Regions from separate parts of the Enterobacter sp. JH25 genome, predicted to be linked through region 1. Evidence: predicted binding sites of a transcription regulator. Region 1 holds the regulator's gene; each other region holds the start of a gene.
What was found. Region 1 encodes PurR, which represses purine synthesis genes. Its sites were predicted from a motif close to CANGCAAACGTTTGCNTG; they were not measured.
Positions count from the first base shown of each region.

Region 2: glyA (serine hydroxymethyltransferase) is a predicted target of PurR. The motif match lies at 2,868-2,885, and genes of this name have one in related genera.
Region 3: purE (5-(carboxyamino)imidazole ribonucleotide mutase) is a predicted target of PurR. The motif match lies at 2,183-2,200, and genes of this name have one in related genera.
Region 4: pyrD (quinone-dependent dihydroorotate dehydrogenase) is a predicted target of PurR. The motif match lies at 2,078-2,095, and genes of this name have one in related genera.

Region 1 is NZ_CP091319.1:1,895,016-1,902,644, reverse strand. Features, by position in the region: gene sodB (superoxide dismutase [Fe]) at 1-263, shown strand, start outside; gene L2Y28_RS09080 (MFS transporter) at 301-1,467, opposite strand; gene L2Y28_RS09075 (YnhF family membrane protein) at 1,628-1,717, opposite strand; gene purR (HTH-type transcriptional repressor PurR) at 2,015-3,040, shown strand; gene punR (DNA-binding transcriptional activator PunR) at 3,056-3,967, opposite strand; gene punC (purine nucleoside transporter PunC) at 4,080-5,279, shown strand; gene cfa (cyclopropane fatty acyl phospholipid synthase) at 5,578-6,726, shown strand; gene L2Y28_RS09050 (riboflavin synthase) at 6,757-7,398, opposite strand; gene mdtK (MdtK family multidrug efflux MATE transporter) at 7,624-7,629, shown strand, end outside.
Region 2 is NZ_CP091319.1:3,369,937-3,377,565, reverse strand. Features, by position in the region: gene glrR (two-component system response regulator GlrR) at 1-1,008, shown strand, start outside; gene glnB (nitrogen regulatory protein P-II) at 1,089-1,427, shown strand; gene hmpA (NO-inducible flavohemoprotein) at 1,508-2,698, opposite strand; gene glyA (serine hydroxymethyltransferase) at 3,003-4,256, shown strand; gene L2Y28_RS16165 (DoxX family protein) at 4,310-4,732, opposite strand; gene L2Y28_RS16160 (3-phenylpropionate MFS transporter) at 4,905-6,044, shown strand; gene csiE (stationary phase inducible protein CsiE) at 6,045-7,322, opposite strand; gene L2Y28_RS16150 (DUF1007 family protein) at 7,448-7,629, shown strand, end outside.
Region 3 is NZ_CP091319.1:1,102,731-1,110,359, forward strand. Features, by position in the region: gene mnmH (tRNA 2-selenouridine(34) synthase MnmH) at 1-454, opposite strand, end outside; gene purK (5-(carboxyamino)imidazole ribonucleotide synthase) at 539-1,606, opposite strand; gene purE (5-(carboxyamino)imidazole ribonucleotide mutase) at 1,603-2,112, opposite strand; gene lpxH (UDP-2,3-diacylglucosamine diphosphatase) at 2,231-2,953, opposite strand; gene ppiB (peptidylprolyl isomerase B) at 2,957-3,451, opposite strand; gene cysS (cysteine--tRNA ligase) at 3,627-5,012, shown strand; gene L2Y28_RS05245 (metal-dependent hydrolase) at 5,099-5,623, opposite strand; gene malI (Mal regulon transcriptional regulator MalI) at 5,697-6,713, opposite strand; gene L2Y28_RS05255 (PTS transporter subunit EIIC) at 6,797-7,629, opposite strand, start outside.
Region 4 is NZ_CP091319.1:1,590,277-1,597,905, forward strand. Features, by position in the region: gene ssuD (FMNH2-dependent alkanesulfonate monooxygenase) at 1-414, opposite strand, end outside; gene L2Y28_RS07470 (sulfonate ABC transporter substrate-binding protein) at 411-1,373, opposite strand; gene ssuE (NADPH-dependent FMN reductase) at 1,366-1,941, opposite strand; gene pyrD (quinone-dependent dihydroorotate dehydrogenase) at 2,191-3,201, shown strand; gene zapC (cell division protein ZapC) at 3,368-3,910, shown strand; gene L2Y28_RS07490 (YcbX family protein) at 3,907-5,016, opposite strand; gene rlmKL (bifunctional 23S rRNA (guanine(2069)-N(7))-methyltransferase RlmK/23S rRNA (guanine(2445)-N(2))-methyltransferase RlmL) at 5,115-7,223, shown strand; gene L2Y28_RS07500 (ABC transporter ATP-binding protein) at 7,236-7,629, shown strand, end outside.

The sequences.
Region 1 (7,629 bases):
TCAAAGCGAAATTTACTGACGCAGCCGTTAAAAACTTTGGCTCCGGCTGGACCTGGCTGGTAAAAGAGGCTGATGGCAAACTGGCTATCGTTTCCACTTCTAATGCGGGTACCCCTCTGACCACCAGCGCAACGCCGCTGATGACCGTGGACGTATGGGAACACGCCTATTACATTGATTACCGTAATGCGCGCCCGAACTACCTGGAACATTTCTGGGCACTGGTTAACTGGGAATTTGTTGCGAAGAACTTCGCCGCATAAGGGACACGCAGAAGGGGCAACCCTTCTGCGTTTTTATTTATTCCGCCGTACACACCGCTTCTGGCTGTTTACGCCCGGACATCAACACCAGCAGCAAGCCGAGTGCGGCAATGATCGCCCCCATCACCGGCACAAAGCTGTAACCCAAACCACCCGAAATCACCGCCCCACCCGCTGCGGCTCCCAGCGCATTTCCCAGGTTAAACGCACCGATATTCACGGATGATGAGAGCCCCGGCGCCTCATGCGCAACACGCATCACGCGCATCTGCAACGGCGGCACCACGGCAAAGGTTGCGGCGCCCCACACCACCATGGCAATCGCGGCACCCACTTCGTTACGTGCCAGCCACGGGATCGCCACCATGATGACAATGAGCAGAGTTAAAAAACCTTTCAGCGTCCCGCTGACGGAGCGGTCGGCAAATTTCCCGCCGAGATAGTTGCCAATCGAGAACCCGACACCAATTAGCACCAGCATCGCGGTAACAAAGAGTGGCGTTGCGTGGGTAATGTCGTGCAGCACCGGGGAGATATAGGTGTAGAGCGTAAACATCGCCCCTGCCCCCAGCACCGTGGTGAGCAGCGCGGACAACACCTGAGGACGCATCAGCACCGCCAGCTCTTTACGTACTTCCGGACGTTCTCCCGCACTTCCTTTCGGCAGCGAGAAGAACAGCGCGACCATCGCGACCACGCCCAGTCCGGCGGTTGCGAGGAAAGACATACGCCAGCCGATGGCTTCTCCGAGCCAGGTGGCAGCGGGAACGCCGCCGATATTAGCGATGGTGAGGCCCATAAACATAGTGGCTACCGCGCTGGCCTGCTTATGTTTTGGCACTACGCTTGCGGCAACAACCGAGCCCAGCCCGAAGAAAGCGCCGTGGTTCAGGCTGGTCAGAATACGGGAAAGCATCAGCGTGGTGTAATCCGGCGAAATCGCGGAAAGCACATTTCCGAGAGTAAAAATTGCCATCAGGAAAATCAGCGCATTGCGTCGCGCGCGGTGCGAAAGCAGCAGCGTCATCAGCGGTGCGCCCACCATCACGCCGATCGCATAGGCGCTAATCAACATACCGGCCGCAGGGATAGAGACGTCCACACCCCGGGCGATAACAGGCAATAACCCCATCGGGGAGAATTCAGTGGTGCCAATCCCAAAGGCGCCAATCGCCAGGGCCAGCAGGGGAAAATTGATTTTCATGAAAAGACTCCGGATACCGTGCCGTTACCCGGCACAGACTAAGAAGGCAAAAGCATGACATCAATCACAAAAAATGAGAAGTTAACATTTTGGCAAAAGATTTTTGCCGGAGAGGTAACAATAGCGGCAAGGGAGGGAGAAGACTCTCCCTCCACCTAAATCAGTGCAGCGCAGCGGTTAAACCACCCGCAACAATCAGGGCAAGAACAACAATGGTGGTAAACAGCGAAAACTTCAGATCGGTACTCATCAATTTTTCTCCTTTTATTCACCCTACGAAAAGTGAGCTTGCTCATTTTTACACAGTTCAGGTCAAAAATCTTCCAGGATTTAAACGGATATCCACTTTACCTCTTCCCCTTTTCATCAAGATAGGACAAAATTCCACGCTAAATTTATTAGCGTACCGGCCACTGACCCCCTCCTGACGTCCTGTGTCGTTTTCCCGGCGTGTCGCAACTCATGTTTGCGTAATAAGGGTGAGAGAAGGCAAACGTTTACCTTCAATTTTTTCAGGAGCTTAGGATATGGTCTGGAGTGACATTTAATGGCAACAATTAAAGACGTAGCAAAACGCGCAAACGTTTCCACTACAACCGTATCACATGTTATTAACAAAACGCGTTTCGTCGCAGAAGAGACGCGTAATGCCGTTTGGGCGGCAATCAAAGAACTGCACTACTCGCCAAGTGCGGTCGCCCGTAGCCTGAAGGTTAATCACACCAAATCGATTGGCCTGCTGGCCACCAGCAGTGAAGCGGCTTACTTTGCTGAAATCATCGAAGCCGTTGAAAAAAACTGCTTTCAGAAAGGCTATACCCTGATTCTGGGCAACGCGTGGAACAACATTGAAAAACAGCGCGCTTACCTGTCGATGATGGCGCAAAAGCGCGTCGACGGCCTGCTGGTCATGTGTTCTGAATACCCTGAGTCGGTGCTTTCCATGCTGGAAGAGTATCGCCACATTCCGATGGTAGTGATGGACTGGGGCGAGGCGCGCGCAGACTTCACCGACTCTGTTATTGATAACGCCTTTGAAGGCGGCTACATGGCCGGGCGTTATCTGGTAGAACGCGGGCATCGTGAAATTGGCGTGATCCCGGGCCCGCTGGAGCGTAACACCGGTGCTGGCCGTCTGGCCGGTTTCATGAAAGCGATGGAAGAGGCGCTGATTACCGTGCCAGAAAACTGGATTGTCCAGGGCGATTTCGAGCCGGAGTCGGGCTATCGCGCCATGCAGCAGATCGTCTCCCAGCCGCATCGCCCTACCGCTGTGTTCTGCGGCGGCGATATCATGGCAATGGGCGCGCTCTGCGCGGCGGATGAACTCGGCCTGCGCGTTCCGCAGGACATCTCGGTGATCGGCTATGACAACGTGCGCAACGCCCGTTTCTTTACCCCGGCGCTGACCACCATTCACCAGCCGAAAGATTCGCTGGGTGAAACGGCCTTCAATATGCTGATGGACAGGATCGTCAACAAGCGAGAACAGTCCCAGTCCATTGAAGTCCACCCGCGCCTGATTGAACGCCGTTCCGTTGCCGACGGTCCGTTCCGCGACTACCGACGTTAATCTCTACGGGGCCAGCTACGCTGGTCCCCGCAACCACTCCCGGTTCAGCGTTTCGCTGTCTCCCAGATAATCCAGCAGCCAGGCCATGGCGGGCGAGACGTCGTTTTGCTGCCACGTCAGACAGCATGCAGCATCCGGGAAAGGGTTTTCCAGCGTCAGAGCCACCCACTCTCCCGCGTCGATGCGCGGGCGCGCAAAATGCACCGGCACCATGCCAACGCACAGCCCCGCGCTCAGACAGGTGGCTGACGACTCCCAGTCCGGCGCAACCACGCGGCGCTGATTATCCAGCAGCCAGGTAATGCGCTTGGGCAGCGAGCGGGAGGTATCTTCCAGCACCAGCGAGGGCCAGTTGCGTAAGGTGTCATCACTCAGCGGCCCGTCCAGCGCCGCCAGCGGGTGATCGCGCGCGACCACGCAGGTCCAGCTCAGCATGCCCATGTCGCGAAACGCGTAGCGCCCGCCAACCGGGATCGCCTGGGTTGCACCAATCGCCATCTCCGCCCTGCCGTCCGCCAGCGCATCCCATACGCCGTTGAACACTTCCTGCGACACACGCAGTTCGACGTCGGAAAAATGACGATAGAAATCGACGATCATCTGCCGGGTCCGCTCCGGCTTAACGATGTTATCCACCGCGATAGCGAGATGCCCGCGCCAGCCGTTGGCGATCTGCTGGCACTGCTCACGGGTGATCTGCATTTTTTTGATAACAGACCGACCTTCCTTCAAAAACCACGCGCCGGCAGGCGTGAGCTCCACGTCGCGATGACGCCGCTCGAACAGCGGGACTGCCAGCCACGCTTCCAGCTGGCGCACCGTATAGCTGATAGCCGAGGGAACGCGGTGCAACTCCTGGGCGGCACCGGTAAAGCTGCCGTTACGCGCCACGGCATCAACCACTTCAAGGGAATAATCTGACCACATCTTTAGCCTGCAAATTTTTTGAATGCACCCACCAAATATTAGCGTTTCACAAGCCGCTTTGCACTCCCTACACTCTGCGCCAACGTACACCTGCCTCCTCAGGAGAAAAAAAGTGCAACCCAGTAAAGGATTTTTAGTCTGGCTCGGCGGCTTAAGCGTGCTGGGCTTTTTGGCGACCGACATGTATCTGCCCGCCTTCGCCGCGATGCAGGAAGATTTGCAAACTCCTGCCGCCGCCATCAGCGCCAGTTTGAGTTTATTCCTTGCAGGTTTTGCTTTTGCGCAACTACTCTGGGGACCGCTCTCTGATCGTTTTGGCCGTAAGCCCGTTCTGTTGCTGGGACTGGCGATTTTTGCCGTAGGCTGTCTGGGCATGCTGTGGGTCCGCGATGCCGCCTGGTTACTGGTGTTGCGCTTCATTCAGGCGGTCGGCGTCTGTGCCGCAGCGGTCACCTGGCAGGCGCTGGTGACCGATTACTACCCCGCCTCACGCACTAACCGCATTTTCGCCACCATCATGCCGCTGGTCGGCCTGTCTCCGGCGCTCGCTCCGCTGCTGGGCAGCTGGATCCTGGCGCATTTCGACTGGCAGGCCATTTTCGCCACGCTCTTTGCGATCACGCTGGTCCTGATGCTGCCCGCGTTCGGGCTTAAACCTGCGCATAAAAAAGAGACGCATCCGGACGCGAAGCCCATCACCTTTACCTCTTTACTGCGGTCGAAAGCCTATCGCGGTAACGTGCTGATTTATGCTGCCTGCTCTGCCAGCTTCTTTGCCTGGCTGACCGGTTCGCCGTTCATTTTGCATGACATGGGCTACAGCCCGGCGGCTATCGGCCTGAGCTATGTACCACAGACCATCGCCTTCCTGGTGGGTGGCTATGGCTGTCGCGCCGCGCTGCAAAAATGGGAAGGCCAGCAGATGCTGCCCTGGCTGCTGGTGCTGTATGCGCTAAGCGTGATTGCGACCTGGGCTGTCGGCTTTATTCCCGGCGCCGGGCTTGTAGAAATTTTGATTCCGTTCTGCGTCATGGCGATCGCTAACGGGGCCATTTACCCTATTGTTGTAGCCCAGGCGCTGCGTCCATTCCCGCAGGCGACAGGCCGCGCTGCCGCGCTGCAAAATACCCTGCAACTTGGCCTGTGCTTCCTGGCAAGTCTCGTGGTCTCTGCATTGATTGCAACCCCGCTGCTCACCACCACCAGCGTGATGCTGGTCACCGTTGTGCTGGCAGGATTGGGTTATCGCATGCAGTCCTCCGCCCATCGCGAGCAGAGTGAAAACGCGCAGACAGAAACGTCGCACGCCTGATTACGCGGGAAACTATGTTAAAAACCAGTGATTAGGTTGCTAACAATTTTCTGTTGAATCACCAAATTTTGCGGCCTATACTGAATTTGGTTCGATTAAATACGATAAATATTAAGTGTTAACGGGAGCCGGAGCGCTCCCGTTTTACCATGGAAGGCATTTCGGCAAGGGTTATCTCCCTTCCTCTGTTCTACGTCGGATATTAGCCTCGCGGGCATTTACCGTGAGATTTCTCACAAACCAAAAAAGCGTCTACGCTGTTTTAAGGTTCTGATCACAGCAAGGTGATGGAGAAGCTATGAGTTCATCGTGTATAGAAGAAGTCAGCGTTCCGGACGATAACTGGTCCCGGATCGTCAGTGAACTGTTGGGACGTGCGGGCATTACGATTAATGGCTCATCCCCCTCCGACCCCCAGATTAAACATCCCGATTTTTTCAAACGCGTGTTACAGGAGGGATCGTTAGGGCTGGGTGAAAGCTATATGGACGGCTGGTGGGAGTGTGAGCGGCTGGATATGTTCTTCTCCAGCGTTTTACGCGCCGGTCTTGAAAATCAGCTCCCTCGTCATTTCAAAGATACGTTACGTATCGCTTCCGCCCGCCTGTTCAATCTGCAAAGTAAAAAGCGCGCGTGGATCGTCGGTAAAGAGCATTATGACCTGGGCAACGATCTTTTCAGCCGTATGCTCGACCCGTTAATGCAGTATTCCTGCGGATACTGGAAAAAAGCGACAACCCTGGAAGAGGCGCAGCAGGATAAGCTACAGCTGATTTGCGATAAGTTGCAGTTGCAGCCCGGCATGCGCGTGCTGGACATCGGCTGTGGTTGGGGCGGCCTTGCCTGGTTTATGGCGAAACATTACGGTGTCAGCGTAGTCGGCGTCACGATTTCAGCTGAACAGCAGAAGATGGCACAGGAACGGTGTCTGGGTCTGGATGTCGATATTCGGCTTCAGGATTACCGCGACCTGAATGAGCAGTTCGATCGGATTGTTTCCGTGGGTATGTTCGAGCACGTGGGGCCAAAGAACTACAAGACTTATTTCGACGTCGCCGACCATAACCTGAAGCCTGACGGAATTTTCCTGCTACACACCATCGGCTCTAAACGCACCGATAACAATGTGGATCCCTGGATCAACAAATATATCTTCCCGAATGGTTGTTTACCCTCTGTTCGCCAGATTGCGAACGCCAGCGAACCGCATTTTATTGTGGAAGACTGGCATAACTTCGGCGCAGATTACGACACCACGCTGATGGCCTGGCATGAACGTTTCCAGGCTGCATGGCCTGAAATCGCCGACAACTATTCGGAACGATTCAAACGGATGTTTAGCTATTATCTGAATGCCTGCGCGGGTGCGTTCCGCGCGCGGGATATACAGCTGTGGCAGGTGGTGTTTAGTCGTGGGATTGAGCACGGCCTGCGCGTGGCCCGCTGAAAAATAACCCCGGTTACCCGGGGTTATTTTTTATTCTTCTTCCACGGCCTTTATTATCGCCGCCTCTTTCGCCGCCAGCACGCGCTCAACGGTATCCACGACCGCCTGGGTCTGCGGATCAATTTCGATATTTACGCGCTGCCCCAGTTTTTTTGCGCCAAGCGTAGTACGTTGCAGCGTTTCAGGAATTAAATGCACGCAAAAACGCGTTGGCGTCACTTCACCGACGGTCAGACTAATCCCATCGATGCCAATAAATCCTTTATAAAGGATGTATTTCATTAATGACGGATCCTGCACCTTAAACCAGATTTGACGGTTATTTTCCGAGGTCACGATTTTCGCCACTTCTGCGGTGGTCATAATATGGCCCGACATCAGATGCCCGCCAATCTCATCGCTGAATTTCGCCGCACGTTCAACGTTGACGGTATCCCCCACCACCAGCTCACCCAGGTTAGTGATGCGCAGCGTCTCTTTCATTAAATCAAAGCTTATCTGGTTACCGTTAATTTCGGTCACCGTCAGGCAGCAGCCGTTATGCGCTATCGACGCCCCGGTTTCAATGCCGTCGAGCATATATTCAGGCAGCTCAACTACGTGAGTGCGGAAATTCGGTTTTTCATCAATGGACACCACTTTGGCAGTGCCCTGCACAATACCAGTAAACATGCTTACAGCTCCTGTTCATTCCGAACGGCGATGACACCGTATAATCCCACCACAATAACAGTTGAAAAAACAGGTTGCCAGTGATGCGCAATTTCTGGCGATTTTTTCACTAGATAATTAGTTAAACCCCGCTACAATAGCTGGCATCCCTCTGTTTTTTCTTCTTGCTGCCAGTAACGGCGGCCTTTTTAGTCTCTCAAATAACTACAATACAAAGGTGTTCACGTGCAG
Region 2 (7,629 bases), 1.5 Mb from region 1:
AAAGACGCCCTCTATAAAGCGATCGACAGCGCCCTTGAGCACGCGGCGCCATCCGGCGACGACGCCTGGCGTGAATCCATCGTGACGCGTAGCCCTGTAATGCTGCGCCTGCTGGAACAGGCGCGGATGGTGGCGCAATCCGACGTTAGCGTGCTGATCAACGGCCAGAGCGGGACCGGGAAAGAGATCCTCGCCCAGGCGATCCACAACGCCAGCCCGCGCAGTAAAAATGCTTTTATTGCCATTAACTGTGGCGCGTTGCCGGAACAGCTGCTCGAATCAGAGCTCTTCGGCCATGCCCGCGGCGCCTTTACCGGCGCGGTGAGCAGCCGTGAAGGGCTGTTCCAGGCGGCTGAGGGGGGCACGCTGTTCCTTGATGAAATTGGCGATATGCCCGCGCCGCTGCAGGTCAAATTGCTGCGCGTGTTGCAGGAGCGGAAAGTGCGTCCGCTTGGCAGCAACCGCGATATCGATATCAACGTGCGTATTATTTCCGCCACCCACCGTGATTTACCCAAGGTGATGGCGCGCAACGAGTTCCGCGAAGATCTCTACTATCGACTGAATGTCGTCAACCTGAAAATCCCGGCGCTGGCCGAGCGTGCGGAAGATATCCCGCTGCTGGCAAATCACCTTTTGCGCCAGGCCGCTGACCGCCACAAACCATTTGTGCGCGCGTTCTCCACCGATGCGATGAAACGCCTGATCACCGCAAGCTGGCCGGGTAACGTACGCCAGCTGGTGAACGTGATTGAGCAGTGCGTGGCGTTGACGTCATCGCCGGTGATCAGCGATGCGCTGGTGGAGCAGGCGCTCGAGGGGGAAAACACGGCCTTACCGACATTTGCGGAAGCGCGAAATCAGTTCGAGCTGAACTATCTGCGCAAGCTGCTGCAAATCACCAAAGGCAACGTGACCCACGCGGCGCGCATGGCCGGGCGTAACCGTACCGAGTTCTATAAATTGCTCTCACGCCACGAGCTGGAAGCGAACGATTTTAAAGAGTAATACCGCAAAATTCGCCTGAATATGATACTGTGAGCAACCGATTACGAGGCTGCTTACTGGCAAGAGTTTAAGGACCCACCATGAAAAAAATTGATGCGATTATTAAACCTTTCAAACTGGATGATGTACGTGAAGCGCTGGCAGAAGTAGGCATCACCGGGATGACCGTAACTGAAGTGAAAGGTTTTGGTCGTCAGAAGGGCCACACCGAGCTATACCGTGGCGCAGAGTACATGGTGGACTTTCTGCCGAAAGTGAAAATCGAGATCGTGGTGAGCGATGATATCGTCGATACCTGTGTGGATACCATCATCCGCACGGCGCAGACCGGTAAAATTGGCGACGGGAAAATCTTCGTCTTTGACGTGGCGCGCGTGATCCGTATCCGTACCGGCGAAGAAGACGACGCGGCGATTTAACATTCTTGCCGGGTGGCGCTGCGCTTACCCGGCCTACAGAACCCTTCGCAGGTCCGTGCAAGCGCAGCGCCGCCGGGCGATTACAGCACTTTATGCGGGCCGAAACATTCGTAATGAATGTTGTCTTTGTTCACGCCCAGGTCTACCAGCTGCTTCGCGGCATACTGCATAAACGCTACCGGTCCACACACGTAGAACTGCATCCCCGGTGCGCTAAACGCCCCTTCGTGCTGCCCTAAATTCATCAGGCCTTCGCTGTCAAAACGTGCCGCTGCGCGGTCAGCTTCCGTGGGTAAACGATACCAGGTATGCGCGGTAAAGTGTGGCAGACCCGCTCCGAGCGCTTTCACTTCATCTGCAAAGGCGTGCACATCACCGTTTTCGGCCGCGTGGAACCAGTTAACCTGCGCGCTGTGGTTTGATTTTGCCAGCGTATCCAGCATCGCCAGCATTGGCGTTTGACCAACACCTGCGGAAATCAGCGTCACCGGGGTACCCGATTCCACCGCCATAAAGAAATCACCCGCTGGCGCGGCCAGATGAACGATATCACCCACGCTGGCGACGTTATGCAGCCAGCTGGATACCTGACCGCCTTCCTCACGTTTAACCGCAATGCGATAGCCTTTGCCGTCTGGCTTGCGGGTCAGGGAGTACTGGCGAATCTCCTGGTGCGGGAAGCCTTCAGGCTTCAGCCAGACGCCCAGATACTGCCCCGGCTGGTAATCGGCAACTGGCTGGCCGTCCACCGGCTCAAACTCAAAGCTGGTGATCAGTGCGCTGCGCGGGGTTTTCTCAACGATGCGGAAAGCACGCGTGCCTTCCCAGCCGCCATTCTTGCTGGCGTTTTCGCTGTAGATCTGCGTTTCACGGTTGATGAACACGTTTGCCAGCACGCCGTATGCCTTACCCCAGGCATCCAGCACTTCCTGGCCCGGGCTGAACATTTCGTCCAGGGTTGCCAGCAGGTGACTGCCCACGATGTTGTACTGCTCAGGTTTGATCTGGAAGCTGGTGTGCTTCTGGGCGATTTTTTCCACCGCAGGCAGCAGAGCCGGCAGGTTTTCGATGTTGCTGGCATAGGCGGCAATAGCGTTAAACAGCGCTTCGCGCTGATCGCCGTTACGCTGGTTGCTCATGTTGAAAATCTCTTTGAGCTCCGGGTTATGCGCGAACATGCGATCGTAGAAATGAGCGGTCAGTTTAGGACCCGTTTCAACCAGCAGGGGGATTGTGGCTTTCACGGTAGCGATGGTTTGGGCGTCGAGCATAGCAGCTTCCTTATGATGTTACTTTAATGATGTATTTTATATGCATCTTATAAAAATACCCCTGCAATGTAAATGGTTCTTTGCATCGTGAAAAATATGCATCACAAAGCTGAAAAGAAATCCGTTGAAAATGGCGAGAGCTTTATTGCTCAAACCCTTGCGTGGCGTGGAGGTAAACGTTTGCGTAAAATCGTTTGTCAAGACCTGTTATCGCAGAACTATTCAGTTATACTGTTGCCCGTCGTCCAACAGGACTGCCTTTTCAGGCCAAAAATTTACTTGTTAGCTGAGTCAGGAGATGCGGATGTTAAAGCGTGAAATGAACATTGCCGATTATGATGCCGAACTGTGGCAGGCTATGGAGCAGGAAAAAGTACGTCAGGAAGAGCACATCGAACTGATCGCCTCCGAAAACTACACCAGCCCGCGCGTGATGCAGGCGCAGGGTTCTCAGCTGACCAACAAATATGCTGAAGGTTATCCGGGCAAGCGCTACTACGGCGGTTGCGAATACGTTGATATCGTTGAGCAACTGGCGATTGACCGTGCGAAAGAACTCTTTGGCGCTGACTACGCGAACGTCCAGCCGCACTCTGGCTCTCAGGCTAACTTCGCTGTTTACACCGCGCTGTTGCAGCCGGGCGATACCGTTCTGGGTATGAACCTGGCGCAGGGCGGCCACCTGACTCACGGCTCTCCGGTTAACTTCTCTGGCAAACTGTACAACATCATCCCTTACGGTATTGATGAGTCCGGTAAAATTGACTACGAAGACATGGCGAAGCAGGCCAAAGAGCACAAGCCGAAGATGATCATCGGTGGCTTCTCTGCTTACTCCGGCATCGTTGACTGGGCAAAAATGCGTGAAATCGCTGACAGCATCGGCGCGTACCTGTTCGTCGACATGGCGCACGTTGCCGGTCTGATTGCCGCTGGCGTTTACCCGAACCCGGTTCCACATGCGCACGTTGTGACCACCACCACCCACAAAACCCTGGCGGGTCCACGCGGTGGCCTGATCCTGGCGAAAGGCGGTGACGAAGAGCTGTACAAAAAGCTGAACTCCGCCGTGTTCCCAAGCGCCCAGGGCGGCCCGCTGATGCACGTTATCGCCGCGAAAGCCGTCGCGCTAAAAGAAGCGATGGAGCCAGAGTTCAAGGTTTATCAGCAGCAGGTTGCTAAAAACGCCAAAGCGATGGTGGAAGTGTTCCTGAACCGTGGTTACAAAGTGGTCTCTGGCGGGACTGAAAACCACCTGTTCCTGCTGGATCTTGTCGACAAGAACCTGACCGGTAAAGAAGCTGACGCAGCCCTCGGCCGCGCCAACATCACCGTGAACAAAAACAGCGTGCCAAACGATCCGAAGAGCCCGTTCGTGACTTCCGGTATCCGTATCGGTTCTCCGGCCGTAACTCGCCGTGGCTTTAAAGAAGCGGAAGTGAAAGAGCTGGCGGGCTGGATGTGTGACGTTCTGGACAACATCAATGACGACGCGGTTATCGAGCGCGTTAAAGGTAAAGTTCTGGACATCTGCGCACGCTTCCCGGTGTACGCATAATTCTCTGCGTTTCAGAACTGAAAAAGGCCGCTCATGCGGCCTTTTTTTATGGGCTAACGTCGGTCGAGGGAGATGGCCCCCGGCCCGGTTATCGCCAGCAAAATAAAGGCGCCAGCGATACTCACATTTTTATAGAAGTTAATCATATTTGGCAGGACCGCATCGCCCGTCATTTCCCAGTAGTGGTGTCCAATCACCGCCGTTCCCAGCGTATAGAAGACAAAGATCACCGCGAGGGGGCGGGTAAAAAAGCCCAGAACGATCAGAATCGCGGCGGGGATTTCCATTACCACCGCAATAATCGCGGCCAGCATGGGCATGGGGGCGCCGAGCGACGTCATGTACTGAACGGTGCCGCTAAACCCCGTTAGCTTGGGATAACCGAAAATAATAAACAGGACCACGATAGCAATGCGGGCAATTAAAAGCAGGAGAGAACGAGAGGATCCGAAATCGAAATAACGTAAGCTGTTCATGGCAAACGACCTCTTCAGGCGATGTCTTATAAACGTAATACAGTTTTACCGCTCTCGCCATACGCTGTACGGCTGGTGATGATGTTAATTTTTAGTTAATTTATAGCGCGCTAACGACTTGCTAAAGTCAGGGATTAACGCCAGACTATCGCCTCCATTTCGGGAGGGATTCATGGTCTTGCATTCCACGCGCTGGCTGGCGCTCAGCTATTTCACCTATTTCTTTAGTTACGGTATTTTTTTGCCTTTCTGGAGCGTCTGGCTCAAGGGAATTGGTCTGACGCCTGAGACCATCGGCATCCTGCTGGGCGCGGGGCTGGTGGCGCGTTTCCTGGGTAGCCTGCTGATTGCGCCCCGCGTCAGCGATCCCTCCTTACTGATTAAAGCGGTGCGAATTCTGGCCCTGCTGACGCTGGTCTTTGCGGCCTGCTTCTGGGTCAGCCACCAGTTTGCCTGGCTGATGGTGGTGATGGTTGGCTTTAATCTGTTCTTCTCCCCGCTGGTGCCGCTGACGGATGCCCTGGCGAACACCTGGCAAAAGCAGATCACCATGGACTATGGACGCGTGCGCCTGTGGGGATCGATTGCCTTCGTGATTGGCTCTGCGCTGGTCGGGAAACTGGTCAGCCTCTATGACTATCGCGCCATTCTGGCCCTGTTAACGCTCGGCATCGCCTCGATGCTGCTCGGTATGTTGCTGCGTCCGTCGGTGATGCCGCAGGGCGAAAGCCGCCATCAGGAGAGCGCTGGCTGGCCCGCCTGGCGCTCGCTGGTGGCGCAAAGCTGGCGTTTCCTGGCCTGCGTCTGTCTGCTTCAGGGGGCGCATGCGGCCTATTACGGCTTCAGCGCCATCTACTGGCAGGGGGCGGGCTACTCGGCTTCTGCGGTAGGCTACCTGTGGTCGCTCGGCGTGGTAGCGGAGGTCATTATCTTCGCGCTGAGCCAAAAACTGTTCCGTCGTTTCGGGGCGCGTGACCTGCTGCTGCTTTCCGCCGTTTGCGGCGTAGCGCGCTGGGGCATCATGGGCTGGACGACGGATCTGCCGTGGCTGATTGTGGCGCAAATTCTGCACTGCGGAACCTTCACCGTCTGCCATTTGGCGGCGATGCGCTATATCGCGGCGCGAGAGGGTGGTGACGTTATTCGTCTTCAGGCAGTCTATTCAGCGGTGGCGATGGGCGGCAGTATTGCGGTGATGACCGTATTTGCCGGTTTCCTCTATCAGCACCTGGGCCACGGTGTGTTCTGGGTGATGGCGCTGGTCGCTTTACCGGCCATTGTCATCCGCCCTAAAGTCGCTGCTCGCACGTAACTAAGATTCGAGCATAACGCGAATATGTTCCTGCTGCTGCGTGTTCAGGGTCTCAACGGCATGAATGAGCGGCGGCGAGAACAGCGGCAGGGCGGTTGGATAAGGCGTAATAACCAGCGCCGCCTCGCGGGGGGCGCCCTCCTTCTTAAACGCTTCCAGGCTAAGATAACGAATATTGAGCGGCAGCAGCGTTAGCTCGCGAAGCTGCTGCTCAATTAACTCCTCGCAGGCTTTATCTTCCCCCGTTAACAGGACCACCTGTTTTTCATGAAGATCGGTTTCCTGCATCAGCCAGGCACCAAAAATCACTGCCACCAGAGCCATCTCTTCACCGGAGAATCGCAGGCCAAATTCGGCTTCCAGCTCAAACAGCGCCTCTTTAGTGGTGCGCAGCAGCCGGGGGTATAGACGGTGGATCTCTTCCGGCAGACTGTTGTCGATGCCGATGTCAAATAAGGAGCGGTCCAGCGCCTGAGCCAGATGAATATACAGCTGATCGGTCAGCCCTTGCTCATCGCTGAAGTTCATCCCGGTTTGCGCCCGGAAACGGGCAATCATACGCACGATGGCCCGACGCAGGCGCTGATCCTGCTGGTGTTTATCCAGTACCGGGTCGGGTGTGCGGAGCATCATAAACAGCAGCGCCAGGAACAGCTGTTCATCACTGTGCGTTCCCTGCGGGACGCGCCGTTTCCAGTGACGGACAATTTCCTGCGCCGTAAAGTATTCCCCTCTCGATTGCGTCCAGCTGCGCTGAACGGGTGAAAACTCCGGCGTATTGCCCAGATGATGCTGAATCAGACAATATTGCAGATAAAGCTGTAAAAACTGTACGTCGCGGGACTCAAACTGGCGCTGAAGCTTGCGCGCGCAAAAGTTGATAAGCGCCCGAAGGTTCGCATCGTCATAAAGCGGGCGGGCAATGCCGTGCTGTTTGAGCGCGGTTTTTAAGGCAGGGGTAAACTGTTGGGCGACAAAATGTGGACACAGCCGAAGCGCCCTGCGCAGCCAGTGCAGCAGGCACAAACGCTGATTCAGGGCGGAGCCCTCAATACGGTAGCAACCGTCATGGTGCGTGACGATATCAAGCCGATGATAGCGCTGGATTTCATCGCGCGTCTCGGCTATATCTTGCCGTGTCAGGACGTCGTCCACGCCATTGGCAGCGATTATGCTCTGTGCGGTGACGGCAGCATCGGGCAGGTAAAGCATCAAAAGCACCTGGCAACGGCGCTGCGAACTGGAAAGCACAGATGGAATTTCAAGCGTCGTCATCATCTGTCGGGTATCCAGTGTGAATGTTTGATAAGAATAGCTAAAGGATGGGCGCTGAAAAGCGCGCCGGCAGGCCTTTCATTCAGGATTGCTGGCGAACATCACAGAATTTTTGACGTGAGGAATTGATGCAAACAGTTAAACAAAGCGTGACAGCGTTATTTTTGGCGGTTATCACCTCCGCCGCCAGCGCACATCCTCACAGCTTTATCAGCCTGAAAACCGAACTGGTGACGGACGGCACACAGCTCAGCGGCCTGAAGATGCGCTGGACGATGGATGAAATCACCTCCGCCGACCTGCTGTACGA
Region 3 (7,629 bases), 790 kb from region 1:
TGCCGTTTCCGGTACAGCCACCGATAAGCACCATCGGTTTTTGTGACTGCTCAATCGTCACCTGAATTGCCGTCTGGCGCAGGGCCTTATAGCCGCCGCGGATCAGCGGATAATCGATTCCCGCCTCTTTAAGCCAGGCCTGGGAGATATGTGAGCGCTGGCCACCGCGCGCGCAGCAAAGGTAGCCCTCAGGATGGGCCAGGCTGGCTTCGCGCCAGGCGTTGATGCGCGCCTCTCGCGTCTCGCCGTTGACCAGGCTATGGCCGAGCGTCAGTGCGGCGTCCGGACCCTGGCGTTTATAGCAGGTGCCGACGGCGGCACGCTCGTCGTCGTTCATTAAGGGCAGGTTGAGTGCGGCGGGCATCGCACCCTGGACAAATTCGATCGGCGCGCGAACGTCAATTAAAGGGGTATCGGACGCGAGGATCGCGCGATAGTCCGTTCCATCGTTCATGGTGGTTCCAGAAGAAAGCTAAGCAGCAATGGGCGGGAATTGTACGCCGGGGAAGGGGAAGGTCAACTCCCCGGCGGGGGTTACTTACTTCAGTTTTGACTGCGCCCAGACAATCCCGCTCGCGTATTCTGGCGGCAGCAGGGGAACAATCGCTTCCAGCGTGGCGCTCAGGCGATCCGTGTCGGTATCGTTCAGGTTCAGGTGGCCGACCTTACGACCCGGGCGCACCGCTTTGTCGTACCAGTGCAGGTGCACCAGCGGCAGCTTCAGCCAGTCGTAGTTCAGATCGGTGCCGATCAGGTTGATCATCACCGACGGGCTGGTCACCACCGGCTGCGGCAGCGGCAGGTCAGTGATGGCGCGCAGGTGCAGCTCGAACTGGCTGATGGAGGCACCGTTTTGCGTCCAGTGGCCGCTGTTGTGCACGCGCGGCGCAAGTTCGTTGATCAGCAGACCCGATGGCGTGACGAAACACTCCATCGCCATTACGCCCACATAGCCCAGCTCATGCATGATGGCAGAGAGCATCTCTTCCGCCTGCGCCTGCTGGTCAGCATTGGCCTGCGGGAAGGCGACGCTGGTGCGCAGAATCCCGTCCTGATGCAGGTTATGCGTTAGCGGGTAAAAAACGGTGTGCCCGTCATGCCCGCGCGCGCCCACCAGCGACACTTCACCGCTGAAGTTTATGCCCTGCTCAACGATGCACTCGCCGTAGCAGTCGTCCGGCAGCTCGGCGGTGTCGTTCGCGCGCAGGCGCCACTGCCCGCGACCGTCGTAGCCGCCGACACGACGCTTCACGATCGCCAGATCGCCCAGCATGGCGAAGACGTCATTCCACTCGCTTTTGTCGGACAACAGCTGCCACGACGCGGTCGCAAGGCCGAGCTTGTCGAACAGCTGCTTTTGCGTGAGACGGTCGGCGATGATCGGGAAGACGTCGCGGTTCACAAAGGCGTTATGGCGCGCCAGCTCGCGGGTCAGGGCGGTTTCCGGCCAGCGTTCAATTTCGGCGGTGATCACGCTCTGATGGAACGGCACGGCTTCCGGCTCGGCGTCCAGCCCGACGGGCCAGACGGCAATACCCAGCGGCTCACCGGCCTGACGCAGCATCCGGCCAAGCTGACCATTACCAAGAACGCAAACCTGCTTCATGCTGCACCCCGCGGATCCGGGTTATCCAGCACCTCGTCGGTCTGGGCTTTACGCCACTCCGCCAGGCGTTGATGTAAGTCTTTATCATGCGTCGCGAGGATCTGCGCGGCCAGCAGGGCGGCATTTGCGGCACCCGCCTTACCAATCGCCAGCGTACCGACAGGGATACCGCGCGGCATCTGGACGATAGAGTACAGGCTATCAACCCCGCTTAACGCGGCGCTCTGTACCGGCACGCCCAGTACCGGCACCAGGGTTTTGGCGGCAATCATGCCCGGCAGATGTGCTGCGCCGCCCGCACCGGCAATGATCACCTCGTAACCGTTCTCTTCGGCGCTTTCGGCGAAGCTGAACAGTTTATCCGGCGTACGGTGCGCGGAAACCACTTCGACGTGGTGCGGAACATTCAGGATTTCAAAGATTTCGGCGGCGAACTGCATGGTAGCCCAGTCGCTTTTGGACCCCATCACTATGGCGACACGCGCCGGATTATTGCGGGAAGACATGCGTCTTAAAACTCCTGTGGTGCGGAACACACTGCTTTCGAGGGCACAGAGAATAGCATGTAATACCGGCAAGGAAAACGGTTGCGTGGTCGTGAAATGGGCGAAAAAACGAGGAGGGTTAGAACGGGAAGGCGATCAATTCCACACCTTCCGGCGTGACTTTGACCATCGATCCTTCACTGTGCCAGGCGCCTAAAACCACGCGATGGGCGGGCTCGCCGTTGGCGATAAGGGAATGCACATCGGGACGATGGGTATGGCCGTGGATCAGCCACTGAACGCGATGCTTCTCCATCACGTTCACCACCGCCTGCGGGTTGACGTCCATGATGGTCATCGATTTGCTGCTATTGGCGGCCTTGCTGCCCGCGCGCATTCTGGCGGCGATGCGGTTGCGGATAAACAGCGGCAGGGCGAGGAACACTTTTTGGATCCACGGGGTGTGAACTTTGGCGCGAAACGCCAGGTAGCCGGTATCGTCAGTGCAGAGCGTGTCGCCGTGCATGATCAGAATATTGCGGCCATAGAGGTCAAGCACCTGCTCTTCCGGCAGCAGCGTCATGCCGCTCTCGCGGGCGTAGCGCTGGCCGATCAGGAAATCACGGTTGCCGTGAATGAAATAGCAGGGGACGCCGGAATCCACCAGCGCTTTAATGGCCGCTGCCATCTCACGGTGCAGCGGGTTCGGATCGTCGTCGCCTATCCAGGCCTCAAACAGGTCACCCAGAATGTACAGCGCATCGGCGCTTTTCGCTTCACCGCGTAAAAAACGCAGAAAACCGGCGGTTATCGCCGGTTCTTCTGTTTGCAGATGCAGATCCGCAATAAAGAGTGTCGCCACGAATTACTCGCTGACGGTCACGCTTGTGATCACAACGTCTTCTTTAGGAACGTCCTGGTGCATACCGCTGCGGCCAGTAGAAACGGCTTTGATCTTGTCGACCACGTCCATGCCTTCAACCACTTCTGCGAATACGCAGTAGCCCCAGCCTTGCAGGCTTTCGCCAGAGAAGTTCAGGAAGTCGTTGTCCGCCACGTTAATGAAGAACTGTGCGGTAGCAGAGTGCGGGGCCTGAGTACGGGCCATTGCCAGCGTACCGCGGGTGTTTTTCAGGCCGTTGTTCGCTTCGTTTTTGATCGCTTCTTTCGTCTCTTTCTGGCGCATGCCAGGCTCGAAACCGCCGCCCTGGATCATAAAGCCGTTGATCACACGGTGGAAAATAGTGTTGTTGTAGAAACCTTCGCGGCAGTAGTCCAGGAAGTTTTTAACTGTTTCAGGCGCTTTGTCATCAAAGGTTTTGATTACGATATCGCCATGATTAGTGTGGAAAGTAACCATTTTTGCATCCTGTTCCGTTATTGTGGTGCGTCGACCCGTGCTCGGGTCACATATAGGGGCTTGTTATAGCATAACCACAGGACACGATCACCTTGCATTGTGTGCTGACCGTGCTCCGAATTATGGGTATTATAAGGAACAAACAATCCACACACGTGTTTACATGGAATCTTCGATGTTAAAAATCTTTAATACAATGACGCGCCAAAAAGAGGAATTTAAACCTATCCATGCCGGGGAAGTCGGCATGTACGTGTGTGGTATTACGGTTTACGATCTCTGTCATATCGGCCATGGCCGTACCTTTGTCGCGTTCGACGTGGTGTCCCGCTACCTGCGCTTCCTGGGCTATAACCTGAAGTATGTGCGCAACATCACCGACATCGACGACAAAATCATTAAACGTGCTAATGAAAATGGCGAAAGCTTTGTCGCGCTGGTGGATCGCATGATCGCCGAAATGCACAAGGATTTTGATGCCTTGAATATTCTGCGCCCGGATAGCGAGCCGCGTGCGACCCACCATATTCATGAAATCATTGAGATCACCCAAAAGCTGATCGAGCGCGGTCACGCCTATGTGGCGGACAACGGCGACGTGATGTTCTCGGTGCCGACGGACCCAACCTACGGTGCGCTTTCCCGCCAGGATCTGGACCAGCTCCAGGCCGGTGCACGCGTGGACGTGGTTGACGTGAAGCGTAATCCGATGGACTTCGTGCTGTGGAAGATGTCCAAAGCGGGCGAACCGAGCTGGCCATCCCCGTGGGGCGAAGGGCGTCCGGGCTGGCACATTGAATGTTCCGCGATGAACTGCAAACAGCTGGGCAACCATTTCGACATCCACGGCGGCGGTTCGGATCTGATGTTCCCGCACCACGAAAATGAAATCGCGCAGTCCACCTGTGCTCACGGCGGCGAGTACGTGAACTACTGGATGCACTCCGGGATGGTGATGGTTGACCGCGAGAAGATGTCGAAATCGCTGGGTAACTTCTTCACCGTGCGCGACGTGCTGAAGTATTACGACGCGGAAACCGTGCGCTACTTCCTGATGTCCGGCCACTATCGCAGCCAGCTGAACTACAGCGAAGAGAACCTGAAGCAGGCGCGCGCTGCGCTGGAGCGTCTGTATACCGCACTGCGCGGCACCGACAGGTCTGTTCCGGCCGCTGGCGGCGAGGCGTTCGAAGCCCGCTTCGTTGAGGTCATGAACGACGACTTCAACACGCCGGAAGCCTACTCCGTGCTGTTCGACATGGCGCGTGAGGTGAATCGCCTGAAGTCAGAAGATATGGCGGCGGCGAATGCGCTGGCGTCTCATCTGCGTAAGCTCTCTTCCGTGCTCGGCCTGCTGGAGCAGGAGCCGGACGTGTTCCTGCAAAGCGGCGCGCAGGCGGACGACGGTGAAGTAGCGGAAATTGAAGCACTGATTAAAGCGCGTCTGGAAGCGCGTCAGGCGAAAGACTGGGCGGCGGCGGATGCGGCGCGTAACCGTCTGACCGAGATGGGTATTATTCTGGAAGATGGCCCGCAGGGCACCACCTGGCGTCGTAAGTAAGTCCGTAATGCCCGGTGGCGCTTACGCTTACCGGGCCTACAGGTGAAAGTAGGCCGGGTAAGGCGTAGCCGCCACCCGGTTTTTTTTTACCTTCTCTTCTTCCACCATAATACTCCTATCAGCACGATTCCCGGCAGCCACACCCACAGCAGTTCCGAGATAATCACCTGATGCCCGTACGGCGTGGTATAGCGCGACAGTGCAAACGGCGCGACCTTAATCACCTGCCACGGTGCAAAGAAGCGCTCATCTGACCAGGGCCACAGCCAGCCGACGCCTTTCCCGCCGGTGGTAATCGAATCCAGCAGGCTGTGCGACAGCAGCGACACGGTTAAAAACAGCCAGCAGCGCGACAGGCTGGCCCGGAACCATCGACGCCCAGCCAGCACGCAAAGTATGGGCACTACAAAGGCAAACAGCAGCGAATGAGTGAAACCGCGGTGGCCGAAAATATTCCCGTAGGCGACACCGAATTTAAACGCCAGTACGTCAGCGTCAGGCAGCATGGCGAGGACGATCCCGGCAAACAGCAGGCGGGGTGGGATGACTTTGGCTCCGAGCCCTAAGCCCAGACACAGAGGTACGGCAGCGTGGGTGATAACGGTAGGCATGACATTTATCCATGGCAAATCATGGAAATATAGCAGTCATCTCGCGCTATAAGACCCATGCTAAATTCTGAATTTACGCCGAATCCCGCGCGATAAGCTGGCCGGAGAGGGTAATACGCTGCGTTTGCAGATCCGGCTCCTTCAGCCTGCGGATCATCAGCCCTGCCGCCTGGCGGCCGGTCTCTTCGCTGGCAGACGAAACGTAAGTCAGTGACGGCGACGTGAGGTTTACGTGGAGCATATCTTCAAAGCCAATCAGCGCCACCTGCTGGGTTAAAAACACGTCTTTGCCCACCGTGCGCCCCACCTGGTGAATGCCGGAGATCGAACCGATCATCGCGTCCGGCGAATGGCAGAGCAGGGCGGTAATCGTGTTGTTCTTCTCCAGCAGCTGGCGAGTCGCCATGGCCGCCGCCTGCGTATCATCGGTGCAGGCGGGAGAATATTCCTCACGCCAGACCAGGCCGTTCTGCGTCATCGCGCTGCGAAAACCGAGCAGGCGCTGCTCGCGAATACGGCACCCGTCGCGCCCGCCAATGTAGGCGATGGTGCGGTGCCCGCGCTCGATAAGATAACGCGCGGCCAGGTTCGCCGCCTGGCGGTTATCGCGCATCACCAGGTTGCATTTCTCTTCCAGCAACGACTGCGAAACCGCCACAAGCGGCAGCGGGCATTGGCGAATGTGTTCCGGGAGAGAGGCGGCGCGGGTGTCCGACGCCAGATAGATGACGCCCGCCACGCCCTGCTGCTTAAATGAGAGCAGAGTACGCTCAAGATGTTCGTCGTCGTTCAGCGGCTGACCGAGAAAAACCATATAACCCTGTTTCTCCAGCTCCTGAACGATGCTCGCCATCACTTTGATGGAAAAGCTGTCGCTGAAGTCCCGCAGGATCAGGCCGATTAAATTGGAGGTGTTGGCGCGAAGGTTGGCAGCGGCGACGTTATGAACATAGCCCAGCGTTGTGATGGCGGCATTGACCTTCCCGATCGTCGCCTCTGAGATCTTCCCTTTCTGGCGCAGCACCAGCGACACGGTAGAAACCGACACGCCCGCATGCTTTGCAACATCAATAATGCTGACTTTCTTCAAAACCGCTCCCTGAAATTTACCGATTATCAGCCAGATAAGAGGCGTACCCCAGCGTACAGGAGACGCCTCCTTCAGGCATCTTATTATTTGCCAATCATCGTGGACATGGTCTGGGCGATAAACTGTGCTCTGGCCCCGAAAATCACCTGTATCCCGTTGTCGCCAACAAACACCACGCCGCGCGCGCCCAGCCCGTTCAGCCCGTCCCGGTCCACCGCTTCGCTCTTCGCCACTTCCAGACGCAAACGCGTGATGCAGGAGCCGACAGAATCAATGTTCTGCGCACCGCCCAGCAGGCCGATGATTTCGGTTGCAAGTTCGGAATCGGACTTGTCATTCGCGCTGGCGGTCACTTCGGTGCGGCCCGGCGTTTTCACGTCGAAACGGCGGATCACGAAGCGGAAGGTGAAATAGTAAATCAAGGCCATTGGGATACCGATGATAATGGCGCTCAGGAAGTTGGTCTGATAGCCGTTAAACGACGGCAGGATCCCGAACGACAGGTAGTCGATAAAGCCCGCCGAGAACGACTTGGCGATGTGCGCATGCAGCAGGTACATGGTCATGTACGCCAGGCCCGCCATGATGGCGTTGAAGACGTAAAGGATCGGCGCCACGAAGATAAAGGTGAACTCTACCGGCTCGGTGATGCCCGTCAGGAAGCAGGTGAGGGCCGCGGAGAAGAGAATACCGGCCGCGATTTTCTTATTCTTCGTATGCGCTTCATGGTACATCGCAAGGCACGCCGCAGGCAGCGCGAACAGCATCAGCGGGAACTCGCCCTGCATGAATTTCCCGGCGTTCTGGTAGGTATCGCTGCTGAAGGATTTCACCCCCTCTTCGAGCATCTTGAACCAGATGGTCTGGTCGCCGTGGATCACCTGACCCGCCTGGGTAGTGTAATCCCCGAACGAAT
Region 4 (7,629 bases), 300 kb from region 1:
GACGCGGGTGAACTCTGCGGAGGCTTCATAGCGCTCGGTATGATCGAGAAAAACGCCATCGCCCGCCAGCTCCTGCGGATCGCTGCCCGTCACCAGGTTGAACAGCGCGCGGCCGTTGGAGAGCCTGTCCAGCGTTGCCGCCTGGCGTGCCGCGACGGTGGGCGACACCACGCTTGGGCGCAAGGCTACCAGGAATTTCAGGCGCTGGGTGACGGGGATCATCGACGCGGCAACCAGCCACGCGTCCTCACATGAACGGCCCGTCGGGATCAGCACCCCGGTAAAACCGATGCGGTCTGCCGCCTGGGCGATCTGCTGTAGATAGCCGTGATCGACCGGGCGGGCGCCTTCTTCTGTGCCAAGATAGTGTCCATCACCGTGGGTGGGTAAAAACCAGAAAAGATTCAGACTCATGATTTTTTTCCTTCAATGCCAGCGGGTTGCCAGATGCGTTCGCGAATATTCACCTGCTTTGGAACCAGGCGGTTTTGATAAAAGAGGTCTGCCGTTTGCTGCTGGAGGGCGGCAACGTGGGCGTCAACCGGCGCTATGGTGGTGGGAGGACGGTGGTCAAGATAGGTGGCGATCACCGGTTCAGGCAGGCCCATGGTTTTTGCCAGCAGCGTGATGCTCTGCTGACGCTGGCTTTGGGTCAGCGCATCGGCCTGAGAGAAGGTATCCAGCACCTGCTGAATAAATGCGCCATTTTTTTCAGCGTAAGGACGTGCCGCCAGGTAGAACGAACCGGTTTGCTTCAGGGTGGTGCCGTCTTTCAGCACCCGCACACCGCCCTGCAACAGTGCGGCGGAGTAGTACGGATCCCAGATAGCCCAGGCATCAACATTTTTTTGCTGAAACGCCGCGCGCGCATCGGCAGGCGTCAGGTAAACGGGCTGGATATCGGTGAATTTAAGGCCGGCCTCCTGCAACGCGCGCAGCAGCAGGTTGTGCGAGCTGGAACCTTTCTGGAAAGCAACCTTATGGCCTTTGAGATCGGCGACGCTTTTGATCTCGCTGTTTTCCGGCACCAAAATAACCTCTGCCTTCGGCTTGGCGGGTTCAACGCCAACGTAAACCAGATCCGCCCCGGCCGCCTGGGCAAAGATCGGCGGGATATCGCCGGTGCTGCCTAAATCAATACTCCCGACGTTCAGCGCCTCCAGCATCTGCGGTCCGGCAGGGAACTCGACCCATGAGAATTTGGTCTGCGGGAAACGTTTCTCCAGCAACGCATGGCTTTTCGCCAGCACCATGCTGACGCTGCCTTTCTGATAACCGATACGCAGGCTCTCCGGCGTTTTCTCCGCCGCCTGAGCCAGCGATGCCACTGCCAGCAGACCTGCCAGCCCGATACGGGTAACTGTTTTAAACATGCGCCACTCCTTGTGATTGATGAAATGCCGCCGCGTGGCGATCCCGACGATTAAGGGCGTGCCAGAAGGTTTCAAGCGCGCTGTCGAGGCGGGTTTGCAGATTCGGCGTGAAATGCGGTTTATGCTGGTAGTCGATTACCTGTGAGTCGTCAGCGAAGACGCCATGCAGGATCTCCTGCGCTTTCAGCGCGTTCAGAACCGGCTTGAGGGCATAATCCACCGCCAGTAAATGGGCTACCGTACCGCCTGTGGCCAGCGGCAGGACGACCTTACCGTCCAGCGCGCGTTCGGGCAGCAGATCGAGCAGCGTTTTCAGTGCACCGGAAAAAGAGGCTTTATAAATTGGTGTCGCGACGACCAACCCGTCAGCACGCTTAAGTTGTTCGATCAGGGTTTTCAGCGCCGGGCTGTCGAAACGTGCGTAGAGCAGATCTTCAGGCGCGAAATTGTGCAAATTCCAGTGACACACTTCGACATCCAGAGCATTAAGCTTTTCGCGAGCGTATTCCAGCAGTGCGCTGGATCGAGAGGGGAAGCGGGGGCTTCCGGCCAGGGTAATGACGCGCATGGTTGCTCCTTATAACTAATTGTTTGCTTTTATCTAACATTCATAACAATTTTCAGGAGTGTGACATTGCGTGGTTATTCCACTAAATGATTTATCCTCAGGATGAATGCAGAAAAAAGCATAAGAAGCGAACCGATAAGTAAACGATTGCGTTTTACATGGCTTTTTTTGCCACAGGTCAATTCCCTTTCCGGGCAGGATCGCACATAATCCCCTCCCGGTTTGCACACCGGGAATCCAGGAGAGTTCATGTACTACCCCTTCGTTCGTAAAGCCCTTTTCCAGCTCGATCCTGAGCGCGCTCATGAATTTACATTTCAGCAGTTACGTCGTATTACAGGAACGCCTCTGGCCGCGCTGGTGCGTCAAAACGTGCCGGAAAAACCTGTCCAATGCATGGGCCTGACGTTCAAAAATCCACTGGGCCTTGCGGCCGGTCTGGACAAAAATGGCGAATGCATTGATGCACTCGGTGCGATGGGCTTTGGCTCGATCGAAATCGGGACGGTGACGCCGCGTCCGCAGCCGGGAAATGACAAGCCACGTCTGTTCCGCCTGGTTGAAGCCGAGGGGCTGATCAACCGCATGGGCTTTAATAACCTTGGCGTCGATCATCTGGTTGAGAACGTTAAGAAAGCCCATTTTGATGGTGTGCTGGGTATTAATATTGGCAAAAATAAAGACACGCCAGTCGAGCAGGGTAAAGATGACTATCTGATTTGTATGGAAAAAGTCTATGCCTATGCCGGTTATATCGCGGTGAATATATCCTCGCCTAACACCCCAGGGCTGCGTTCATTACAATATGGCGAAGCGCTTGACGATCTTCTTAGCGCCATTAAAAATAAACAAACGGCACTACAGGCGATCCACCATAAATATGTTCCGGTCGCGGTTAAGATCGCCCCGGATCTTTCGGCAGAGGAATTGATCCAGGTTGCCGACAGTTTAGTTCGCCATAATATTGATGGTGTGATTGCGACCAATACAACGCTCGATCGCTCCCTCGTCCAGGGAATGAAAAACTGTGACGAAGCGGGTGGATTAAGTGGCCGTCCGGTACAATTAAAAAGCACCGAAATTATTCGCGCACTCTCCGCGGAATTAAAAGGCCAGCTGCCGATTATTGGCGTGGGTGGCATTGACTCCGTCATCGCTGCACGTGAGAAGATGGCGGCAGGGGCTTCACTGGTGCAAATTTATTCCGGCTTTATTTTTAAAGGGCCGCCATTGATTAAAGAAATTGTCACGCATATCTAATCTTTTCTCTTAATCAGACAACCAGGGCTTTATTTCCAGCCCTGGTTGTTTTATATTCCGTCATTGTTGCTTATTTAGACATTATAGTCTTTTATTACTAGTGTTATAAGCGAAGCGGCAAACAGGACATTTTTAGTACAGGACGTTTTGGGGACGGGAGAGAAACATGCGAATTAAACCTGACGATAACTGGTGCTGGTATTTTTGTGACGAGCATGACCGTATGATGCTCGACTTAGCCAATGGCATGTTGTTTCGCTCTCGTTTTGCGCGCCGAATGTTAACGCCAGACGCGTTTGCTCCCTCAGGCTTTTGCGTTGACGACGCTGCACTCTATTTCTCTTTTGAAGAAAAATGCCGCGACTTCAATCTCTCCAAAGAACAGCGCGCTGAACTGGTACTAAATGCGCTGGTGGCGATCCGTTTCCTGAAACCACAAATGCCGAAAAGCTGGCATTTCCTCGCGCACGGTATGAGCTGGACCCCGGCTATCGGCGATGCGGCCAGCGTCAATCTGAGCGATACCGAAGAAGAGGTGAATTTGCTGGTGGTTGAACCCGGTGAAAACGCTGCGCTCTGTTTGCTGGCCCAACCCGGCGTGACCATTGCCGGGCGAGTCATGCAGTTAGGTGATGCCATCAAAGTGATGAATGACAGGCTGAAGCCTCAGCTGCGCGTCGATTCCTTCAGCCTCGAACAGGCGGTTTAAGCTTCCAGCTGTACGGATGTTTTCGGTACACAGCTACAGCACAGGATCGTGCCGTCACTGCCAATCGCAGATTTCTTCAGGGCACTCACTTCACCATCGACCAGTTTAATGCGACAGCATCCGCAAATCCCCGCGCGACAGGAATAAGGTACGCGGATACCCGCCTGCTCCAGCTGTTCCAGTAGCACCTGCTGATTGTTACCACGAATAACTTTGCCTTCCCAGTGAATATCCACCGCGGAAGCGACGTTGGTGACAACGTCAACCATTTCTTCTTCCTGGCCTGCGCCGTACACTCTTGCAGGCCCGCGGGTAAGAATTTCGACCTCGTCGCCCACGCGGATTACGCCGCTGGAGCGGGGGATCAGGTTCTGGCCGAAGTCGACATCACCGTTATCCTGCGCGGTACGAAATGACTGCAAGGTTTTCAGCGGTTCGCCGGAAGGGTGTTTCTGGCCTTTCTCCGGGCTGACGGTGGTAAAAATACAGCGGCTGCACGGCTTCACGACATCAAAGATAACGCTGCCGATGCGGATCACTTTCCAGGTATCTTCATCCCAGGCATCCGCTCCGGTCACCACCAGATTCGGGCGAAACTGCTCCATCTGCACGCTGGCTTTGCAACGGGTTTGTAAATCACGCAGCGAGGCCTCGCTGGTCAGCAGGAAGGGAAAACCATCCGCAAAGGAGAGGGGAACCGCGTCGTGGCGTTTCACGCGACGAGTCAGCGCAGGCCCAACCCAGCGCAGCTGAACGTCACGTGAGAAAAAGCCGCTCAGCCACTGGTTAATGTTATCCGGCGCGATACGCGCGGTAAAATGATTGCCCCACACTTCCGTTGGTGCTTCAACCGGCGCAAAATCAGCAAAGCGGATCACGACGCTTGAACCGTCTGGCGCGGTCAAATGCAATCCGTCATGAAGCGGGGAAGGCGTAAAGCGAACCATCTGCGGGAACTGACGTGCGGTGATGAACGTACCGTCAGGCTCGGTGATCATAAAAATACGATCGAAGGCGAATCCGCTCATATCGGCCAGCGCGTGCGTCACGCCGATACCACGCATGGATTTCACCGGATGAATAAAAAGCCTGGATAACGTCGCCACTGCACACTCCCGCTAAATAAAATAAGCCTTCAACTTTATGACATACACGCCATATTAGCTATAATGCGCGACAATTTTCTATGAGTAAAAGTGACGATATGAATTCTCTGTTTGCCAGTACGGCCCGTGGGCTGGAAGAGCTGTTAAAAACTGAACTGGAAACCCTGGGCGCGAAAGAGTGCCAGGTGGTTCAGGGTGGTGTCCATTTTGAGGGCGACACGCGGCTTATTTACCAGAGCCTGATGTGGAGCCGTCTGGCGTCGCGCATCATGCTGCCGATGAAAGAGTGCAAGGTCTACAGCGATCTTGATCTCTACACCGGCGTACAGATGATCGACTGGACAGAGATCTTCACCCCGGACGCCACCTTTGCGGTGCATTTCAACGGCGTCAACGATGAGATCCGCAACAGCCAGTACGGCGCCCTGCGCGTCAAAGACGCCATTGTGGACTGCTTCACGCGTCGTAATAGAGAACGTCCGAACGTAGATCGTGAAAACCCGGATCTGCGTATCAACGTCTGGCTGAACGGCGACACTGCCAGTATTTCCCTGGATCTGAGCGGCGCAGGCCTGCATCTGCGCGGCTATCGCGATCGCACCGGCATGGCCCCAATCAAAGAGACACTGGCCGCCGCTATCGTGATGCGCTCCGGCTGGCAGCCGGGTACGCCGTTGCTCGATCCAATGTGCGGTTCCGGTACGCTGCTGATTGAAGCCGCGATGCTGGCCACCGACCGCGCGCCAGGGCTGCATCGTGGACAGTGGGGCTTCAAAGGCTGGGCGCAGCACGATGAAGCCCTCTGGAAAGAGGTCAAAGACGACGCGCAGACCCGTGCCCGTAAAGGGCTGGCGGAGTACACCTCTCACTTTTACGGTTCGGACAACGACCCACGGGTGATTGAACGCGCGCGCAGCAACGCCCGTCGTGCCGGTATCGGTGAGCTGGTGACCTTCGACGTCAAAGATGTGGCGAACCTGACCAATCCGCTGCCAAAAGGCCCGTACGGTACGGTGATCAGCAACCCGCCGTATGGTGAGCGTCTTGGCAGCGAGCCAGCGCTGATTGCGCTACACAGCCTGCTGGGCCGCAACATGAAAGCGCATTTCGGCGGCTGGAACCTCTCCCTGTTTAGCGCCTCGCCGGAGCTGCTGAGCTGCCTGCAATTACGTGCCGATCGCCAGTTCAAGGCGAAAAACGGCCCGCTGGACTGCGTGCAGAAAAACTACCATCTGGCAGAGATAGCAGCGGACAGCAAACCGTCTGGCGTGGCGGAAGATTATGCCAACCGTCTGCGCAAAAACCTGAAGAAATTTGAGAAGTGGGCGAAGCAGGAAGGCATCGAATGTTATCGCCTTTACGACGCTGACCTGCCGGAATACAACGTGGCGGTTGACCGCTATGCAGACTGGGTGGTGGTTCAGGAATACGCCCCGCCGAAAACCATTGATGCGCAAAAAGCGCGTCAGCGTATGCTGGATGTGATTGCGGCCACCATCGCCGTACTCGGCATTTCGCCAAACAAGCTGGTGCTGAAAACCCGTGAGCGTCAGAAAGGCAAAAACCAGTATCAGAAGATGGGCGAGAAGGGCGACTTCATCGAAGTGGGCGAATATAACGCGCGCCTGTGGGTTAACCTGACCGATTACCTTGATACCGGTCTGTTCCTCGATCACCGCATCGCCCGCCGCATGCTGGGCCAGATGAGTAAGGGCAAAGACTTCCTGAACCTGTTCTCCTATACCGGCAGCGCCAGCGTTCATGCAGGGCTTGGTGGGGCGCGTAGTACCACCACGGTCGATATGTCCCGTACTTATCTGGAGTGGGCAGAGCGCAACCTGCGTCTTAACGGCTTAACCGGTCGTCAGCATCGCCTGTTACAGGCCGACGTGCTGGGCTGGCTGCGCGATACCGACGAGCAGTTTGACCTGATCTTTATCGATCCGCCGACCTTCTCTAACTCCAAGCGTATGGAGGATAGCTTTGACGTTCAACGCGATCACCTGCGCCTGATGACCGACCTGAAGCGTCTGCTGCGTAAAGGCGGCACCATTATGTTCTCGAATAACAAGCGCGGATTCCGCATGGATCACGACGGCCTGGCCGAACTGGGACTTAAAGCACAAGAAATCAGCCAAAAAACGCTGTCTCAGGACTTTGCCCGTAACCGTCAAATCCACAACTGCTGGCTGATCTCCGCGGTCTGAAAGGAAAAATAAATGTCTTTAATTAGTATGCACGGCGCGTGGCTCTCTTTCAGCGACTCACCGCTTCTCGATAATGCAGAGCTGCATATCGAAGATAACGAGCGCGTCTGTCTGGTCGGCCGTAACGGCGCAGGTAAATCGACGCTGATGAAAATCCTCAACCGTGAGCAGGGGCTGGACGACGGCCGTATTGTTTACGAGCAGGATCTGGTCGTCTCTCGTCTGCAACAGGATCCGCCGCGTAACGTTACCGGCAGCGTGTACGATTTTGTTGCCGAAGGAATTTCAGAGCAGGCGGAATACCTCAAGCGCTACCACGAGATTTCGCATCTGGTCATGACCGACCCGAGCGACAAAAATCTCAACGAGCTGGCAAAAGTGCAGGAGATGCTCGATCACCATGGCC